One region of the Streptomyces fractus genome, then DNA from elsewhere that is predicted to be linked to it. Evidence: riboswitches for the same ligand, from Rfam matches in the RefSeq annotation. Region 1 holds a riboswitch; the other holds the start of a gene.

Region 1 (5,230 bases):
GACCAGGAGTACGACAACGATGCCACCGCCGAGGGCGACCTTGTCACGCTTCAGCCGGTTCCAGGCGATCTGCTTGAGCGACCGTCCCTCGACCTTGCGGTCTCCGTCTCCCTTGGCAGGCTCGACCGGTGCGCTCGGTTCCGCTTCCGCGCTCGTGTCGTGCAATGGTGCCGTCATCGTGGCAGGGACCCCTCTCAACCGGCGGTGACCGGCCCGCACTTGCCGCTGTGGCGGCGTGGTTCAGTCCGTCGTACACAGAGGCGAAGCCCCCTTGGAGCGGGAGTCTTCAACCTGGGTGTGATCTGTTGCCAGACTTGACGGCGAAAGGATGCCTAAACGTGATGCAGGCTGGGGTGTTCCGTTATCCGGACTGCCGTGAACGGGGGCCGGACGGTGGGCAGTTGGGACGCGAGGGGCGAATCCCGCCTTTGACCGGTCGAGTTGGGGCGGAACCGGCTATGTTGCCCCGCCGCTTTCAGTACGTCGCGCCGTAGGGCGGCGGATACCCGTAGCCCCCGCCGACCTGTCCCGCGGGGGCGGCGTGCGCCTCCCGGTCATAGAACGGACGCGCTTGCCGCAGCCACATCGCCACCGGGTCGTACTCGTCCGACATCGCGACCGTGGAGACCGGGAGGCCCTCGGGGACCGCCGGGATGGACTGCTGCATCATGGCGCGGACCGCGTCCACGGACGCCGGGGACGTGTCGTAGACGTCCAGGCCGATGGCCAGGTAGGGCGCGCCCAGCGTGGGCTGGACCCAGGCGCGGCGCAGCGAGCGGATCGCCGTCGTACGGTGCGCGTTCTGGGTCAGGACGGCGTAGAACTGGGGGATCTCGATCGCGGGTTCGGACAGGCGCAGCGGGCCCGCCGGCTGGCGGTCCAGGCCGCCCGCGATGCGGCGCAGGTCGAGCCACGGGATGCCGACGCCGCCGCCCGGCGCGTGCGGGTTCAGCCAGAGCCCGTAGTGGTCCGGGTAGAGCGTGCGCGCCGCGTCGACCCCGCTCACCACCTCGTACGCCCGCGACCAGCCGGAGGCGGAGAGCTCCTGGGCGGACGTGACGCAGGGGGCGTACGAGAAGCCGTCGACCTCCATGTTCCCGTACTGGGCGTCAGGGGATCCGGCCTGGCCGTGCCAGAGCAGCATCCAGACCTGCCCGGCCGCGGGGTCGGCGAGGGCCTTGAGGAGCGCCTCGTACGCGTCGTAGCGTCCCGGCGTCACCTGGCGCAGCATGTGCTCGACCTGTCCGGCCGCGGCCGTGCCCGACGCACTCACCCGTAACCGCCCCTTCGGCTCTTCAACTACGTCCGTGTTCCCATACGTGGCCGGAGAGCGAAGCGCCGACCGGTCACGTCATGAAACCAGCTTAAGCGGCGATACTGACACCGACTTGACGGACGCCGTCACCCTTCTCGTACGTAGAACGGCCGTACGTGTGTACGCAGCCAGTCCGCGACCGGGTCCTGCGTCACATCCAGGAACACCAGGTTGACGGTCCAGGCCACCGGCGCACGGCCCAGCGCCCGCCCCAGCGCGTCCAGCGGAAGCTCCCGCGCGCCCCCCGCGGCGCCGGCCGCCTGCGCCAGTTCCACGCCGATGAACAGGGACGGTTCCGCGTCCTCCACGGTCGCGAGGCAGCGCCGGGCGCTCAGCACCGTGCCGAGCCCCTCGAACTCCTCGCGCACCGCGGCCAGGAAGTCCATGGGGTCGACCTGCCAGTCGGGCTCGCTCAGCACCACGCGGCCGCCCGTCGCCGGGCCGTCGAGCGGCGTGCGCCCGCTGCGGGCCAGTTCGGCGACGGCCGGCGGCGGCAGCGGGACGCCGACCGTGCCGTCCGGGTTGACGGCGATGCCGACCTGCGGCGGAAGGCCGCGCGCGAACTCGACGGCCGGGGCCACCGTGCAGTCCATGCGGCCACCGGTGACCGCCATGAACTGCTGCTCGGAGCTGAACACGGGGACGTAGGCCTGGCCCCCGATCTCCAGGCTCGGCAGATCGAGGTCCCTGCTGGCGTTCGAACCGCCCCGGGGCAGCGGGATCCACACGTGGCTACGGCCGAGCGCCTCGACGATCCGGCCGCCGGCGGCGCTCCCCGCCTGCTGGCCGATGGCCGCGGCGAGGACCTCCTCCAACTCGTTGACGGGCCAGCCCTGCGCGGGGTGGGCGAAGCCGCCCTCGTGCCCCTGGGCGTGACCGTGACCCGGCTCCGGGGTGCCTGGGAACTCCATGACTGCCATCAACCTCTGCCGTTCTGCCCGCTGCTGTGCCCGCCCGACCTTAACTCGTACACACAACGGGACACGGTGCGGTTCCTTCCGCTTGCACCAGGGACGCCGGCGTCAGTCGCCGAACGTGATCCCTCCCAGCGCCTCCATCGCCGCCCGGTCGAGCAGCACCGCCGACGCCATCCCGGCCGGCAGGTTCCCCCGCTCCGTCGCGCTGACGAGCGCGCCCACCGCCCGGCGGTGCCGGGCGAACGCGTACCGGGACACCCCGCGGCCGCGGTCCCGCTGCCCCTCAAGGGCCGTGTCCGCCGGTACGTCGAGCAGCATCAGGTGGACGGCGGCCCCGCGCCGCCGCGCCGTGCGGGTCACCCAGCGGCGCACCCACGCCTGCGTACCGCAGTCGTGCACGACGACGCTCGCGCCCGAGCGCATCGCCCGGCGCAGCCCCACGTAGTGCGCGACCCGGACCAGCGGGCGGTACAGCGCGTACGGCACGCGGCGCGGCATGCGCGCGGCCCAGCGCTCGCGGGTGTCCTGCGAGTCGATCCGGATCTCCGTGACGGCCCGCCGCATCAGCGTCGACTTGCCGCTGCCCGGCAGGCCCGAGAGCACGACGAGGTCGCCCGCCGCGAAGGCGAGCCGGTGCGGCGTGTGACCGCGCCGGCCCCGCAGGTCCCGCACCGAGCGCTGCCCGGGGATCCGCACCCCCGCCACCACGGACGCCGAACCCGACACCGCATACGCCCCCGCGACTGCCTTGTGCACCGTGATCGTCCTCCCCGTTCCGGTCACGCCACCGTTGCCCCTCAAGTGTAAAGAGAAGGTAATGCACCTCAAGGGGTTTCCCTGTCGGACAGGCATGCAATGATGTGCGCGCAAACTGCATACCGGCCGCTTGAATCCGCGCGGGAGAGTTCCGGGCCTCGTACAGAACCATTGACGAGTGCCCGGGCGCCGAAGGAGCAAGTCCCTCCCTTGAATCTCTCAGGCCCCGTACCGCGCGGGCGAGGCAGATCTGAAAAGTGGGGCGTCCTTGTGACGCGGCGCCCCCACCCAAGGTGCAAGCCCCTCGGGGCGAACCTCTCAGGTTCCGATGACAGATGGGGAGGACGTCTCGCGCGCGTTTTTTCGAGACTCCGCCATCGCCGTCATGCCACCGGGAGCACACCAGCTATGACCCGCACCACCGCACTGGACGCCCTGCATCGTTCGCTCGGCGCGACGATGACCGACTTCGCCGGCTGGGACATGCCGCTGCGCTACGCCAGCGAGCGCGACGAGCACAACGCCGTGCGCACCCGGGCCGGTCTCTTCGACCTGTCCCACATGGGCGAGATCACGGTGACCGGGCCACAGGCCGTGGACCTGCTCAACCACGCCCTCGTCGGCAACATCGGCTCCGTCGGCCCCGGCCGCGCCCGCTACACCATGATCTGCCGCGAGGACGGCGGGATCCTCGACGACCTGATCGTGTACCGGCTCGGCGAGACCGAGGCCCCCGAGTACATGGTGGTCGCGAACGCGGGCAACGCGCAGGTCGTGCTCGACGCCCTCACCGAGCGCGCCGCCGGCTTCGACGCCGAGGTCCGCGACGACCACGACGCGTACGCGCTGCTCGCGGTGCAGGGCCCGACCTCCGCCGCGATCGTGAAGTCCGTCACGGACGCGGACCTCGACGGCCTGAAGTACTACGCGGGTCTGCCCGGCACCGTCGCCGGTGTGCGGGCGCTCATCGCGCGCACCGGCTACACCGGCGAGGACGGCTTCGAGCTGTTCGTCTCCCCGGCCGACGCCGAGAAGCTGTGGCAGGCGCTGACCGAGGCGGGCGCCGAGTACGGCCTCGTCCCCTGCGGCCTGTCCTGCCGGGACACGCTGCGCCTGGAGGCGGGCATGCCGCTGTACGGGCACGAGCTGACGACCGAACTCACGCCCTTCGACGCCGGGCTCGGCCGCGTCGTGAAGTTCGAGAAGACCTCGCACGGCGACGACTTCGTGGGCCACGACGCGCTCAAGGAGGCCGCCGCGAAGGCCGAGGCCAACCCGCCCCGCAAGCTCGTCGGCCTCATCGCCGAGGGCCGCCGCGTCCCGCGCGCCGGGATGTCGGTCGTCGCGGACGGCCAGGTCATCGGCGAGGTCACCTCGGGCGCCCCGTCCCCGACGCTCGGCAAGCCGATCGCCATCGCCTACGTCGACCCGGCGCACGCCGAGGCGGGTACGGCCGGCGTCGGCGTCGACATCCGCGGCAAGCACGAGCCGTACGAGGTCGTGGCCCTGCCGTTCTACAAGCGCCAGAAATAGTTCCTTCCAAAGCGCCAGAAGCAGCCCGGCCGCCCGTCGGCGCACCCACCGTCACCAGCACCTTCCCGCGTACAGGAGAATTCGCATCATGAGCAACCCCCAGCAGCTGCGTTACAGCAAGGAGCACGAGTGGCTCTCGGCCGTCGAGGACGGCGTCGCCACGATCGGCATCACGGAGCACGCGGCCAACGCGCTCGGTGACATCGTGTTCGTCCAGCTCCCCGAGGTCGGTGACACCGTGACCGCGGGCGAGACCTGCGGCGAGCTCGAGTCGACCAAGTCGGTCTCCGACCTGTACTCCCCTGTCAACGGCGAGGTCACCGAGATCAACCAGGACGTCGTCGACGACCCGGCGCTCGTCAACTCGGCCCCGTTCGAGGGGGGCTGGCTGTTCAAGGTCCGGCTCGCCGACGAGCCGAAGGACCTGCTCTCCGCCGACGAGTACACCGCTTTCTCCGGGAGCTGACCGCACCGATGTCCGTACTGAACGAATCCCTGCACGAGCTCGACCCCGAGGTCGCCGTCGCGGTCGACGCCGAGCTGAAGCGCCAGCAGTCGACCCTCGAAATGATCGCGTCGGAGAACTTCGCCCCGGCCGCCGTCATGGAGGCCCAGGGCTCGGTCCTCACCAACAAGTACGCGGAGGGCTACCCCGGCCGCCGCTACTACGGCGGCTGCGAGCACGTCGACGTCACCGAGCAGATCGCGA
Region 2 (5,230 bases), 4.4 Mb from region 1:
GGGCCCGCGGCCGGCTGGAGCGGGTGGTTCGGCAGGTACGGGGCGAGGTGCTCGCGCACACCCACCGGGCCGACGCCGGGACCGCCGCCGCCGTGCGGGATGCAGAACGTCTTGTGCAGGTTCAGGTGCGAGACGTCGCCGCCGAAGTGCCCCGGCTTGGCAAGCCCCACAAGGGCGTTGAGGTTGGCGCCGTCGACGTAGACCTGACCGCCCGCGTCGTGCACGGCGGCGCAGATGTCGGCGACGTGCTCCTCGAAGACGCCGTGCGTCGACGGGTACGTGATCATGAGGACGGCGAGCTGCTCGGCGTGCTGCTCGATCTTGGCGCGCAGGTCCTCGATGTCGACCTCGCCGTCATCGGCGGTCTTCACGACGACGACCTTCATGCCGGCCATCACGGCGCTCGCGGCGTTCGTGCCGTGCGCGGAGGACGGGATGAGGCAGACGGTGCGCTGCTCGTCGCCGTTCGCCCGGTGGTAGCCGCGGACGGCGAGGAGACCGGCGAGCTCGCCCTGCGAACCGGCGTTCGGCTGCAGCGACACCTTGTCGTAGCCGGTGACCTCGGCGAGCCGCTCCTCCAGCTCACGGATCAGCGTCAGGTAACCCTGCGCCTGCTCGGCGGGGGCGAAGGGGTGCAGCTGGCCGAACTCGGGCCAGGTGACCGGCTCCATCTCCGTCGTCGCGTTGAGCTTCATCGTGCAGGAGCCCAGCGGGATCATGCCGCGGTCGAGCGCGTAGTCCTTGTCGGCCAGCGTGCGCAGGTAGCGCAGCATCGACGTCTCGGAGCGGTACTGGTGGAAGACGGGGTGCGTCAGGTAGTCGTCCTCGCGCAGCAGCCCGCCCGGCAGCGTGTCCTCGGCCTCGGCGTCCAGCGCCTCGATGTCCGCGTCGACACCGAACGCGCTCCACACGGCGCCCAGTTGGGCCCGCGTGGTGGTCTCGTCGCAGGCGATGGAGACGTGATCGGCGTCCACGAGGCGCAGGTTGACGCCGCCCTCGCGCGCGGCCGAGACGGCCTCGGCGGCCTTGCCCGGCACGCGCACGGTGAGGGTGTCGAAGTACGCGCCGTGCACGACCTCGACGCCGCCCGCCGTGAGCCCCGCGGCGAGCAGGGTGGCGTACCGGTGGGTGCGCCGCGCGATGGACTTGAGGCCCTCGGGCCCGTGGTAGACGGCGTACATGCCGGCCATGACGGCGAGCAGCACCTGCGCGGTGCAGATGTTGCTGGTCGCCTTCTCGCGGCGGATGTGCTGCTCGCGGGTCTGCAGGGCGAGGCGGTACGCCTTGTTGCCGTCGGCGTCGACGGAGACACCCACCAGGCGGCCGGGCAGCGAGCGCGCGAACTTCTCGCGCACGGCCATGTATCCGGCGTGCGGGCCGCCGAAGCCCATCGGGACACCGAAGCGCTGCGTCGTACCGACGGCGATGTCCGCGCCCAGCTCGCCGGGCGAGGTGAGCAGCGTCAGAGCAAGAAGATCAGCGGCAACGGTCACGATGGCGCCCAGCTCGTGCGCCTGGTCGATCACGGGCTTGATGTCCCGCACGACGCCGGAGGCGCCCGGGTACTGCACGAGCACGCCCACGACGCCGCGCTCGGCGACCTCGGCGGGGATGCCCTCGCTCAGGTCGGCGACGACGATCTCGACGCCGGTCGGCTCGGCGCGCGTCTGAATGACGGCGATGGTCTGCGGCAGGGCGTCGGCGTCGACGACGTAGACACCGTTCTTGACCTTGCCGACGCGGCGCGAGAGGGCCATCGCCTCGGCGGCGGCCGTGCCCTCGTCGAGCAGCGAGGAGCCCGAGGTGGGCAGGCCGGTCAGCTCGGCGACCATGGTCTGGAAGTTGAGCAGCGCCTCGAGGCGGCCCTGCGAGATCTCCGGCTGGTAGGGCGTGTACGCCGTGTACCAGGACGGGTTCTCCATGACATTGCGCAGGATGACGGGCGGCGTGAACGTCCCGTAGTAGCCGAGGCCGATCATCGAACCGAGAACGTCATTGCGCTCGGCGAGCGACTTCAGCTCGGCCAGCACCTCGGCCTCGCTGCGGGCGGCCGGAAGGTCGAGCGCCTCGGCGCTCTTGATCACATCGGGCACCGCGGCCGCGGTCAGCTCGTCCAGCGAGCCGTAGCCGACCTGCGCGAGCATCTTGGCCTGAGCGGCCTCATCGGGGCCGATGTGGCGCTGCTCGAAGGGGATCCCTCGCTCCAGCTGGGAGAGCGGAATACGGTTGGCGGTCATTGCGGAGGCCTCCTGGTCATTGCGACCTACGAGGGGCACCATGGCGCGGGTACCCGGACGGCCTCCCCCTCTGTCATCTCAACCTGAGAGCTTCACCGGCCCACCCCGCGAGAACACGGAACGCACCGGCTTGCACCGTCGGTGAGAGCGGAAACCGTGCACCCCGCCCTGCTTTCCAGAGTGACCTCGTCCGTGCGGTACAGGGGCCTGAGAGATTCCGGGGAGGATTTGCTCCTTCGGCGCCCCCGACTACCGTCGGAAGACTCTCCCGCACGGGGTCAGCAGCCGTCTGCCAGCCTACCAGCGGCTACTTGACCGGAGCCCCCGAGTGGCCGCCTTACGCAATGTGCTCTTTCGTAGTGCTTACAGACGAGTTGCGATCATCGCGATCAGTTGGAGGGCCCGTGCAGACCGATGTCGATCCGCGCAATCTGATCGGCCGCAAGGCCTTCGACCGCGACGGGGCCAAGATCGGCACCATCGACGAGGTGTACCTGGACGACGCCACGGGCGTGCCGGAATGGGCCGCGATACGAACCGGCCTGTTCAGCCGCGACGCGTTCGTCCCGCTCGAGCCCAGCGACTTCACGGACGGCACGCTGCACGTGCCCTTCGAACGCTCCCTGATCAAGGACGCCCCCGACTTCGGCGTGGGCCGCCATCTCTCCCCGGAGCAGGAGCTCCAGCTCTACCACCACTACGGTCTGGACATCACGGCTCCTCAGTCGCCCGACGTCACGTTCGGCAAGGTCGCGGGCGCGGAGGACGACCCGACCTGATCGCGGCCCCCGCCGACGGCTCCCCCACCTTCGACGGCTCTTTCCACCAGCGGCAGCGGATCCGCCGACTCCAGCTCGGGATCGTCGACCCGGAAGGTCCGCACCCGCCCCGGCACCACCGCATACGGCGTCTCGAACCGCACGGTCACCCGCCCGAGCCCGCTCCCCTGCACCCACCCCGGCCCGAACTCGGCATGCCGCACATCGTGCCCGGCCAGCCATCTCCGCTCGACGGGCTCGGCGGCCTCCACCGGCTCGACCGCGGCCGCCTCTCCCTCCGGCTCCTCGGCCGCGGCCTCCGCGGCCGCCTCCTCCGCGGCGGCGAACTGCGCGAACAGATCCTCCTGCGTGAAGTCGGCGAGCCCACTGACACCGACCCCCAGCAACCGCACGCCCCCGGTCGTGTCCACGCTCTCCAGCAACCGCGCCGCGGCCTCCCGCACCACCCCGGGATCGTCCGTCGGCCCCCGCAGCGTCTCGGAGCGCGTCAGCGTCGAGAAGTCGTAGCGCCGCACCTTGAGCACCACGGTCCGCCCCGACCGCTCGGCCGCTCTCAGCCGCTCCACGCACCGGCCGGCGAGCCTGCGCACCTCCATCCGGACCCGCACCCGGTCATGGATGTCCACGTCGTACGTGTCCTCGACCGATACGGACTTGGAGTCCCGCTCGGCGACGACGGGCCGCTCGTCGCGGGCGAGCGCCATCTCGTACAGGTGGCTGCCGTGCGCCTTGCCGAGGAGACGCACCAGCTCGTCCTCACCGGCCCCCGCGATCTCCTCCACGGTCTGGATCCCGGCCCGCCGCAGATGGTCCGCCGTCGCGGGCCCGACGCCGGGCAGGATCCGCACGGACCGCGGCCCGAGCAGCGCGCGCTCGGTACCGGGGCGTATGAGCACGAGCCCGTCCGGCTTGGCCTCCTCCGAACCGATCTTCGCGAGCATCTTGGACGCGGCGAGCCCCACGGACCCGGTCAGCCCGGTCACGCGCCGGATGTCGGCCCGCAGCCGACGCCCCACGGCCTCCGCCGACGCGGCGTCCCAGGCCGCCTCACCGGCCTCGAGATCGACGAACGCCTCGTCCAGGCTCAGCGGCTCGACGAGCGGCGAAAGGGCGCCCAGGAGACCCATCACCTGCTCGCTGATCTCCCGGTAGAGCCGGAAACGCGGCACCAGATAGGCGGCGTGCGGCGCGAGCCTGCGCGCCTGCCCCATCGGCATCGCCGAGTGCACCCCGAACTTCCGCGCCTCGTACGACGCCGTGGCCACCACGCCGCGCGGACCCAGCCCGCCCACGACGACCGCTTTCCCGCGCAGGCTCGGCTTCGCCGCCTGCTCCGCAGAGGCGTAGAAGGCATCCATGTCGAGATGCAGGATCGTGGGCGCGGTTCTCACATCACCGATGCTGCCCTACGCCACTGACAACGGGGCCGTACGGACCTCACACGGCCCTGCCCCGCCGCCTCGCGAGCTCGTCCGTCGGGTTCGGCGGCACGATCGTCTCGCCGGTGTCCACACGCTCGCCGTGCAGCTGCGAGAGCGCGGCCTCCACGTCCCGCCAGACGACGCCCACGGCGATCCCGAAGACCCCCTGGCCGCCCTGGAGCAGGTCGTGCACCTCGTCCGGCGACGTGCACTCGTACACGGTCGCGCCGTCGCTCATCAGCGTCATCCGCTCCAGATCCCGGAAGCCGCTCTCGCGCAGGTGCTGCACGGCGGTCCGGATGTTCTGCAACGAGACGCCCGTGTCCAGGAAACGCTTGACGACCTTGAGGACGACCACGTCCCGGAAGCTGTAGAGCCGCTGTGTCCCCGATCCGTACGCGGAGCGCACGCTGGGTTCCACAAGGCCGGTTCTGGCCCAGTAGTCGAGCTGCCGGTAGGTGATGCCGGCCGCCGCACATGCCGTCGGCCCCCGGTATCCCAGCTGCTCGGAAGCGGCCGAGCCGCTCTCCCCCGCCACCACAGGCACGGCCTGCGGGCGCTGCGGAGTGTGATCGGCCGCGCTGCCGTCAAACAGGTACGGACCGCCCGTCGCCGTACCGTCGCCGCTGCTTCTCACGCCGACCTCCTCATTGACCTGCCTTGTCGACGGTAGGCAGTCACAGGGGGTGCGTCAACGAACGCCACACTAGGCACGCCGAGTGATAATCACCCTAAGAGTGGTTTCCCGTGACCCACCGCCGGGAAAGGCTAGCCGAATGTCCCGACGGCGCCG

The links. Region 1 has a riboswitch for glycine ahead of gcvT (glycine cleavage system aminomethyltransferase GcvT). Riboswitches for the same ligand answer to the same signal wherever they lie in the genome.
Region 2: linked by a shared signal. The riboswitch ahead of gcvP (aminomethyl-transferring glycine dehydrogenase) and the one ahead of gcvT (glycine cleavage system aminomethyltransferase GcvT) in region 1 are both predicted to bind glycine.

The regions. Positions count from the first base shown of each region.
Region 1 covers NZ_JBMYHI010000002.1:3,201,339-3,206,568, forward strand. Annotated here, with positions in the region: gene ACP4E5_RS16150 (ABC transporter permease) at 1-177, opposite strand, end outside; gene ACP4E5_RS16155 (enhanced serine sensitivity protein SseB C-terminal domain-containing protein) at 476-1,273, opposite strand; gene ACP4E5_RS16160 (enhanced serine sensitivity protein SseB) at 1,402-2,226, opposite strand; gene ACP4E5_RS16165 (AAA family ATPase) at 2,338-2,958, opposite strand; glycine riboswitch at 3,120-3,232, shown strand; glycine riboswitch at 3,233-3,333, shown strand; gene gcvT (glycine cleavage system aminomethyltransferase GcvT) at 3,397-4,521, shown strand; gene gcvH (glycine cleavage system protein GcvH) at 4,610-4,987, shown strand; gene glyA (serine hydroxymethyltransferase) at 4,996-5,230, shown strand, end outside.
Region 2 covers NZ_JBMYHI010000002.1:7,643,093-7,648,322, reverse strand. Annotated here, with positions in the region: gene gcvP (aminomethyl-transferring glycine dehydrogenase) at 1-2,237, opposite strand, end outside; glycine riboswitch at 2,423-2,518, opposite strand; gene ACP4E5_RS36660 (PRC-barrel domain-containing protein) at 2,642-3,016, shown strand; gene ACP4E5_RS36655 (DNA polymerase IV) at 2,959-4,407, opposite strand; gene ACP4E5_RS36650 (MerR family transcriptional regulator) at 4,454-5,074, opposite strand.